Regions from separate parts of the Bacillus sp. GW823-FHT06A11 genome, predicted to be linked through region 3. Evidence: predicted binding sites of a transcription regulator. Region 3 holds the regulator's gene; each other region holds the start of a gene.

Evidence for each region. Region 3 encodes LexA, which represses DNA repair genes until DNA is damaged. Its sites were predicted from a motif close to CGAACATATGTTCG; they were not measured.
Region 1: a site for LexA is predicted at 1,113-1,126, ahead of uvrB (excinuclease ABC subunit B). Genes of this name have one in related genera too.
Region 2: a site for LexA is predicted at 1,199-1,212, ahead of addB (helicase-exonuclease AddAB subunit AddB). Genes of this name have one in related genera too.
Region 4: a site for LexA is predicted at 1,466-1,479, ahead of recN (DNA repair protein RecN). Genes of this name have one in related genera too.

What each region holds. Positions count from the first base shown of each region.
Region 1 covers NZ_JBXAHS010000004.1:349,736-351,948, forward strand. Annotated here, with positions in the region: gene AC1Q8L_RS20980 (hypothetical protein) at 1-570, shown strand, start outside; gene AC1Q8L_RS20985 (DUF4362 domain-containing protein) at 616-1,047, shown strand; gene uvrB (excinuclease ABC subunit B) at 1,199-2,213, shown strand, end outside.
Region 2 covers NZ_JBXAHS010000001.1:1,287,370-1,289,582, forward strand. Annotated here, with positions in the region: gene addB (helicase-exonuclease AddAB subunit AddB) at 1-1,173, opposite strand, end outside; gene lepB (signal peptidase I) at 1,290-1,853, opposite strand; gene AC1Q8L_RS06465 (TVP38/TMEM64 family protein) at 1,910-2,213, opposite strand, start outside.
Region 3 covers NZ_JBXAHS010000006.1:220,626-222,838, forward strand. Annotated here, with positions in the region: gene AC1Q8L_RS24785 (YneB family resolvase-like protein) at 1-304, opposite strand, end outside; gene lexA (transcriptional repressor LexA) at 446-1,066, shown strand; gene AC1Q8L_RS24795 (DUF4097 family beta strand repeat-containing protein) at 1,158-1,961, opposite strand; gene AC1Q8L_RS24800 (DUF1700 domain-containing protein) at 1,962-2,213, opposite strand, start outside.
Region 4 covers NZ_JBXAHS010000002.1:597,443-599,655, reverse strand. Annotated here, with positions in the region: gene recN (DNA repair protein RecN) at 1-1,348, opposite strand, end outside; gene argR (arginine repressor ArgR) at 1,613-2,062, opposite strand; gene AC1Q8L_RS11655 (TlyA family RNA methyltransferase) at 2,205-2,213, opposite strand, start outside.

The DNA.
Region 1 (2,213 bases), on a different contig from region 3:
GTATTTTGGTTATCGGCTATCGGTTTCTTTTTACTCCGTTACGGATTCCGTTTGAAGAAGGCGAGCTTTATTATGGGGATTGTACTCCTCGTAAATGAAGTGTTTATTTTAACATTAGGGGCAGTGGACTATTATCAAACAGGAAAGTTCTCTAATTTTCAAATCATTACTGTAATTATTTTACTGTATGCGGTTTTCTACGGGAAAAAGGATTTGAAGAAGCTTGATATATTTGCGCAAAAGCTAGTTGCGAAATGGCGTAATGAACCGGCGCCTATTATTGAAGAACAGGTAGAATTAACAGGTATGGCCTATGCAAAGCAGGAAATAAAAAATTGGGTATTACATCTTGTTTTATTCGTCGGTGTGCACATATTCTTTTTCTTCGCGTATGGATTTATTCCATTTGAACAATGGGGTAATTGGTTAGAATCGGGAATCGTTTTAAATAAAGCTGCAAGTCGCGTGAGCCAAGTGTGGGCAATTATATTTTTAGTTGATACAGCGATTTCATTTTCATATGTGGTTTTTCCGAAGAAGGAGAAAGGAAAAGAAAAGCTACTTTCATAGTTGAAAGTAGCTTTTCTGGTATACAAATAATTTTTATAGGAGAGGATGACAATAGAAAAAAGAACCAGCTTTATATGTCTATTTCTCTTTAGTTTAGTAGCATGCTCATCATCTAACACTACAATTGATAAGAAGAACGATGTCATTGTAAAGGGAACCAGGATTTCCAATCTAGATAAATTTGAAAATTTCGTTTTGAATGTCGAACAAAGGGAAGTTGATAAAATAAGAATTGTACAGTATACCCTTGAAGGGGACCCGATTTTTCAAACGTTAGAGTATAGTGGGAACGATATATTTTATGTTTCAGATAATAGAAAAGACAAATTTGCTGGGAAGGATAAAGGGTTACATAAAGATAGTTGTAAAAGTATTGTTAAAGAGCAGCGCGAATCAGAAAGTACTTATCGGTTAATAGATTGTACGAATGAAGCTGGGCGCAATGGATATGACTTAGTATATGTACCTAAAAAATAGAATTAGTAGAGGAAGGAAGTATTTACTCCTTCCTTTTTCTATGTGTATATTGTCGAAAACTTTACCGAATATCTGTTCGTTTTTTTAGGTTTTTTATAGGCATTCGTGGTAAAATAATAATACAGATTTTTATGAGGAGGTCGGATTTTACTTGGAACATCAATTTGAAATTATATCAGCGTATTCCCCGCAAGGTGATCAGCCGGTAGCTATAGAGAAGCTTGTAGAGGGAATTAATAGTGGAAAGAAAAAGCAAGTGTTGCTTGGAGCGACAGGAACGGGTAAGACATTTACGATTTCAAATGTCATTAAAGAAGTGCAAAAGCCAACACTTGTTATGGCTCACAATAAAACGTTAGCAGGACAGTTATATAGTGAGTTGAAAGACTTTTTCCCGAATAATGCAGTTGAGTATTTTGTTAGTTATTACGATTATTATCAGCCGGAAGCGTATGTACCACAAACAGATACGTTTATTGAAAAGGACGCGCAGATTAATGATGAAATTGATAAATTGCGTCACTCGGCAACGTCTGCATTATTTGAACGGGACGATGTAATTATCGTTGCGAGTGTATCGTGTATATATGGTTTAGGTTCTCCTGAAGAATATCGCGAGTTAGTTGTATCACTTCGAGTTGGTATGGAGAAGGACCGCAATCAATTGCTTCGTGAACTTGTTGATGTACAGTATGGACGTAATGATATTGATTTCAAGCGTGGTACATTCCGTGTGCGCGGAGATGTAGTTGAAATCTTCCCAGCATCACTTGATGAGCATTGTATTCGAATTGAATTTTTCGGCGATGAAATTGATCGTATCCGTGAAGTAAATGCGTTAACAGGTGAAGTATTAGCAGAACGTGATCATGTAGCAATCTTCCCAGCATCTCACTTCGTTACACGTGAAGAGAAAATGAAGGTCGCTATTGAAAATATTGAAAAAGAATTAGAAGAGCGTTTAAAGGATTTAAATGATAACGGTAAGTTGCTAGAAGCACAGCGTATAGAGCAACGTACACGTTATGATTTAGAAATGATGCGCGAGATGGGCTTTTGTTCAGGTATTGAAAACTATTCCCGTCATTTAACACTTCGTCCAGCGGGTGCAACACCGTATACGTTATTGGACTATTTCCCGGAAGATTTCTTAATTGTTATGGATG
Region 2 (2,213 bases), on a different contig from region 3:
TAAAGCAGAACGAATACATTCTACTAATGGATGATGTGACATCGGGCGTTTTTCATCGATGAAGTGCGGGATATTATAATCTGTAAATAAAGTCCGCATCACATCGTAATAACTTTCCCCGTTACGCAGAAGCACAGCAATATCTCGGTAACGATATTTTTCATCCGCAACAAGTTTACGAATTTCACGAGCAACACCTTCTACCTCCGCTCGTAAATTCGCAGCTGTACTAATCGTTACACTCGCTTCACCGTTAAATTTTTCATTCGGACGCGCTTCATAATGAGCTTCTAAATGCGCTAATGCTGGAGAATGAAAACGCGGCTGTTCCATAAGTGGAATTGTTTTTTCAATTTCTATTTTCTCTTCACGCGCTACTTGTTTTATTTTTTCATACGTTAACGTCGTTTCATAAAATAAATCGAGTTCATTTACTGGCTGTGCTAACGTTTTTTCATCTATCGTTAACGTGATCGTAACTTTCGCTCCGCAAATCATAAGCTGTCTTACAATCTCTAACTCTTGCGGGGAGAATGAATGAAATCCATCTATATAAATTTCCGCACCATTTACATATTCAGACTGCGGAAGCTTTTCCACTAGCAATTGCAGGTAGTCTTCTGAATCTAAGTATTTTCCAATTAAAGCACGTTCAAAATCATCGTATAGTAACTGTAAATCATACACTTTATTCGCTAGTAACTTTTGTTCGGCACTGCTACTATGCGCATCTAATTGTTGCCACATTTCATATACGTTAGATGGCGTTACATTGTAACGTTTAAACTCCGCGATCATACTGCCAAGATGTTCAAAGAAACCGTTTTGCTCCGCTGCTTTTTGGAACACCGATAACCCATCTTTACGAGACTCTACAATTTTACGGAGTAACATATGTACACCAGCTTCATCGATATGAAGACGACTTGCTCCGCCAACTTCTTGCAGTACCTTCCACGCTAATCGTGAAAAACTAAAAACTTGTGCCCGAATAGAACCTCTTACATCCTCACTTCCAATTAACGCCTGCTGCGTCTGGAATGTCATCTGTTCTGGCACAAGATATAATATTGTTTTCCCTCTCGGGCGCTGTTTTAACTCTTCTTGCACTTCACGTAAACAAAGTGTACTTTTTCCACTTCCCGCTCTACCAATCACAAATCGAAGTGACATGTAACCCCACCTTTCACTTACATAACGAACGTTAGTTTGCTACTATAATTGTATTATAGTACACGAAAAAAGACAAACTGAGTTGTTTGTCTTTTCTATACTTCTACTTCATTATATCAACCTTTTGAAAAATTCGTTTGTACCTCTTGAATTGGCCAATATCGCAAATCAACTTTACCGACGACTGTATCAGCTTTTACAAAGCCAAAGTGTCTACTATCCCAGCTCCCGAGCCGGTTATCACCTACTACAAAAATAAACCCGGGTGGCACCAGCTTTTCTTTCGTTAACTCTTCTAATGTAAAGTCGCCTGTTAGTTGCCTTCCATTTATCTCTTTCTTATACTTCTCTAAATACGGCTCATCAATAAATTGTCCATTTATATATAACTTATCATGCTTATATTCAATATGATCTCCAGGTAAACCGATAATTCGCTTTACATAGTCCTCTTTTTTATTCGCATGAAACACCACAACATCAAATCTGTTCAAGTCCCCAACTTGATAACTCACCTTATTTACAACGAGCATATTGCCATCTTGCAATGTCGGCATCATTGACTTCCCCTCTACAACATACGTTGAAAAGAAAAACGTTCGAAAAAATACAGCTAATAATACACCAATTAAAATTGTTCGTATCCACTCTATGCCTTCTTTTTTCAAAGTTTTCTTCATCTGCTTCTCCCCTTATCCTTTAATACTGAAGCTTTCCTTTACAAAGAAGACTATTCTTAATGTAGTTCTAACTTTACTTCGATTTTCTTACCGACATACCATAAAATAAAAATACCAATCGCTACAATGACTGATTTCACCGGGTTATGAATAAATGACATTAAATCATGACCGATATACGTTAAAATAAAAATCATCACAAGTTTTCCGAATGCTAACGCTAGACCAAACTGTTTTACACTAATTCGGGATAAACCAGCGACAACATTTATGAGCGCTGACGGTGTAAACGGAAAACAAAATATAACAAAAATCGGTGCGAATCCTTTCCTTTCAATCCACCCCATTGCTTTTCGTACT
Region 3 (2,213 bases):
GCGTATATACTTTTATGCCTTCTTTATGTAAACAATGCATTAATGCGATCTTCGCATTTCCTCTACCAAGGCGCGTTTCATCTTGTATAAGTAACACATCAATTTGTTCGTCTCGAATTGTATCCAGCACCTCTAATATACCGTCACGTTCAATTGTATATCCACTAGCCTGCTCTTCAATCACCTTAGTAACATTCATTTGATAGCGCTCAGCTAAATGCAATAATTCATCTTTTTGACGTAATAATGATGTTTCTTGCGCTTCTTTCGTTGTACTCACACGTGCATAAATAATTGCATTCATTTTGAACCCCTCTTTCTCCCTATTATTTCCCTATAGTGTAACATAAATCCGCCATTTGTTCGAACTTATGTTTGTAGAATGTTTTTTCACATGTTATACTTATTAATAAGAAAAATGAAAGAAAACGAGGTGTTAGAAAACATGGAAAAGTTAACGAAACGCCAGCAAGACATTCTCGACTTTATTAAGCTAAAAGTACAAGAAAAAGGATATCCACCTTCCGTACGTGAAATTGGTCAAGCAGTCGGCCTCGCTTCTAGTTCTACAGTGCACGGACATTTATCACGATTAGAAGAAAAAGGATACATTCGACGCGATCCAACAAAACCACGTGCCATTGAAATTTTAGGTGAAGACCGAATGGATACGGAAACACAATCTGTTATTCAAGTTCCAATTGTCGGAAAAGTTACTGCCGGTTTACCAATTACAGCGGTTGAAAGCGTAGAGGAACATTTCCCACTTCCAGCTAGTATTGTTGCTGGAGCAGACCAAGTGTTCATGTTACGTATTTCTGGAGATAGTATGATTGAAGCTGGTATTTTCGATGGAGATTTAGTTGTTGTTCGCCAACAACAGTCTGCATATAATGGTGAAATTGTAGTCGCTTTAACAGAAGATAACGAAGCAACTGTTAAACGTTTCTATAAAGAAAAAGACCATTTCCGTCTACAACCAGAAAACTCTTCATTAGAACCTATCATTTTAAAACAAGTGTCAGTTATCGGGAAAGTAATTGGCGTATATCGTGATTTACATTAAAAATAATAAAAAGAAGATAATTACCTTATTTATATACGGTAATTATCTTCTTTTTTGTATTTTGATAGATTTCCATACATTCTATTTCTTATTAACGAGTTTCAATCGTCACATCTCCCGCAGCCGTTTTACCGCTAATCTTTTTACTACCATTGCCAATTGTTACGTTATTATTTTCTTCATTAAAAATTGTTACATCTCCGGCAGCACTTTGCCCAGTAATTACCGCATCTTGTGGTTTTTCCGATAAAGTAATATCTATGTCTCCCTCAGTTGAACTTGCTTCTAGATTATACTTGGAATCATGATCTCGAATATTTATTTCCCCACTTTTTGTTTTTGCGGTCACTTTCCCTAATACCTTCTTAAAGTTCACCTCACCAGCTTTTGTCGATCCTTCCACATTCTTAGCCGTTACTTGTTTCAACTCTACTTCTCCAGCAAGTGTTCTAACACTTACGCTATCACTTTTCACATCACTCATTTCGATTTGTCCAGCAGATGAATTTACTTTTACATCTTGATAAGCGCGTTCAGGCACAAGGAGAGTCAATTTAGACGTTTGAAACCTAAAATCATAAAAAGAAAAATCAAATGAAGCACCTTTTTCTCTTTCCCCAATAATTTTTAATGTGTCACCATCTTCTGCAATACGAATCTCTTGTTTACGTACATCTCCTGATTGCTTTACATAAAAAGAAGAATCAGGAGATTTTTGGATAACAATATCTCCGGCATCTAACTTAACTTCTATATTTTTTAATGTTTCGTTTTTAATTACATCTTCTTTATCGCCTTTTTCAGCAGTTTGTACTGCTTTTTCATATGTTTGGGAAATTCCTATTACTCCAATAATGATACAAGCGATAGCGATTAAAAATAGTTTTTTCATCATTTACTCTCCTTTTATCATTTTGAAGTTCCATATTACATATCGTACACACAATCTCTTAAACCACTTTGTACTATAAAAAGCGATAATACATAACAATAAACCTACTCCAACAAACGTTATACTAACGAAAAGATCCAACCATATAAAAGTACCCATAAATACTTTTCCAATAACGAAAAATGGTGTTACTACACTAGCAATACCACCAATCCAAAAAGAAAATATAAAAGCAACAATTGCGACTAACGGGCC
Region 4 (2,213 bases), on a different contig from region 3:
ACTCTCCGCCAGAAGCAACCTTTGAAAGTGGTTTTAGCGGCTCTCCTGGGTTCGTCGAAATATAAAATTCCACATGATCGTAACCATCCGCCGTAAGTCTTACCGGCGCACCTTCCACAAGGGGCTCTTCTGCATTTCCTTCTCTCTTCATAATTCTCACTTCAAATTTCGTTTTTTCCATATATAATTCTTTTAATTCCTGATGAATTGCATTTGTAAGGTGTTCTGCAAGCTCATGACGCATATTACTTAACAACGTTGCTTCTTTCAGAATAACACTTTCTAATTCCTTCAACTGTTTCTTCGTCGTTTCAATATGAACGTCTTTATTTTCAATTGTAAATATTTCTTGTTCAATTTTATCTGCATACGCTAAAATCTCTTCTACAGTATTTCCATATTTTCTCTTTAGCATACGAATTTCATTCAAACGTGTTTCGATTTCATCTAAACGATTTGGATCATATTCCATCATATCGAGCTTTTCTCTCAGTTGATATGCAACCTCTTCTAATAAGTAATAACTATTTGCAATTGAATCATGATTCTCTTGATACATTTCATCTAAATGTGTAATACTTTCCATTTGTCCCATTGCGCTTCTTACATTATCTAATCCTTGTCCGTCAGCACTCAATGAACGATATGCATCACCTAATGCTTTATAAATCTTTTCAAAATTAGAAATTTGCAATCGTTCCTCAGTTAATTCATTTTCTTCATCCATCTTTAAATCAGCTTTGCGAATTTCTTCATGCTGAAATTGAATTAAATCTAAGCGATGTGCCATCTGTTGTTCATTTTCACTTAACGATTTCAATTGTTTTTTTAATTTTTCATAGTCAGCGTATACGTTTTGATATATGTCTAGTTGTTTAACGATTCGATCCCCATCAAAGTGATCAAGCATAAACAGATGTCGTTCTTCATTCATTAAATCTTGCGTTTCATGCTGTCCATGAATATCAACAAGTGTTTTCCCAATTTCTTTTAATATGCTAAGTGTAACAAGCTTCCCATTTACACGACATACACTCTTCCCGTTCGCAGCAATATCACGCTTTAAAATAATCATGCCATCTTCTATTTCTATATCTAACTCTTCTGCCTTTTCAATACATGGATGCTTATCATCTTCAACATAAAACAGCCCTTCAATCTCAGCCTTTTCTGTTCCATATCGAACAAATTCTGCTGACCCACGGCCACCTACAAGTAAACTAATCGCATCAATAATAATCGATTTTCCGGCCCCTGTTTCACCGCTTAAAACCGTTAAACCTTTTTGAAAAGAAATATTTAATGCTTCAATAATAGCAAAGTTTCTAATCGATAATTCCGATAACAATGCCCCATTCACCTCGTTATAAAATAATCCCTTACTAAAGGATTTTCTCATTTCTTCATTCAAATAATCATGCTATATATTTGTATGTATATACTCTTCTAACCCGCTTCATTGTACCAAACATTTGTTTTACGGGTCAATCCATCTATTTTCTAACTTTATGCAAACAAAATATTATATTACAATTGAAAAATCATATTTTTGACCAATAAAAATATCTTGTTCACTTCCCACTTTACGATGGAAAGCAAACAAGATTTTTTGTTACAACATATTTAAGAAACGATCAGAGACAACACCTGTATCGTCAGGTGTACGGCAAATAATTAAGCAAGTATCATCACCACAGATGGTTCCGATGATCTCATCCCACTCTAAATGATCAATAAGTGCTCCAAGTGAATGAGCGTTACCAGGCAATGTTTTTAGCACAAGCATATGTCCTGCCGTGTCTAATTTTACAAATGAATCCACTAGATTTCGTTTTAATTTTTGTAACGGGTTAAATCGTTGATCTGCTGGCAAGCTATATTTATAGCGCCCATCATGTAATGGCACCTTCACTAAGTGCAGTTCTTTAATATCGCGCGATACTGTTGCTTGCGTTACATTAAATCCCTCATTACGTAAAATATCAACTAATTCATCTTGTGTTTCAATTTCTTTGTTTGCAATAATTTCCCTGATTTTAATATGGCGCTGACCTTTATTCATACATTTGCACCTCACACTATCTCTTACCATAGTTTAAACATTGGTATACTTCACTTATTTATGTTAACTTATAATTCGTTTCTTGTACACAATTGTTTTTACAATCATTATACAATTACAGCAAAAAGAGGAACAACATATGTTATTCCCC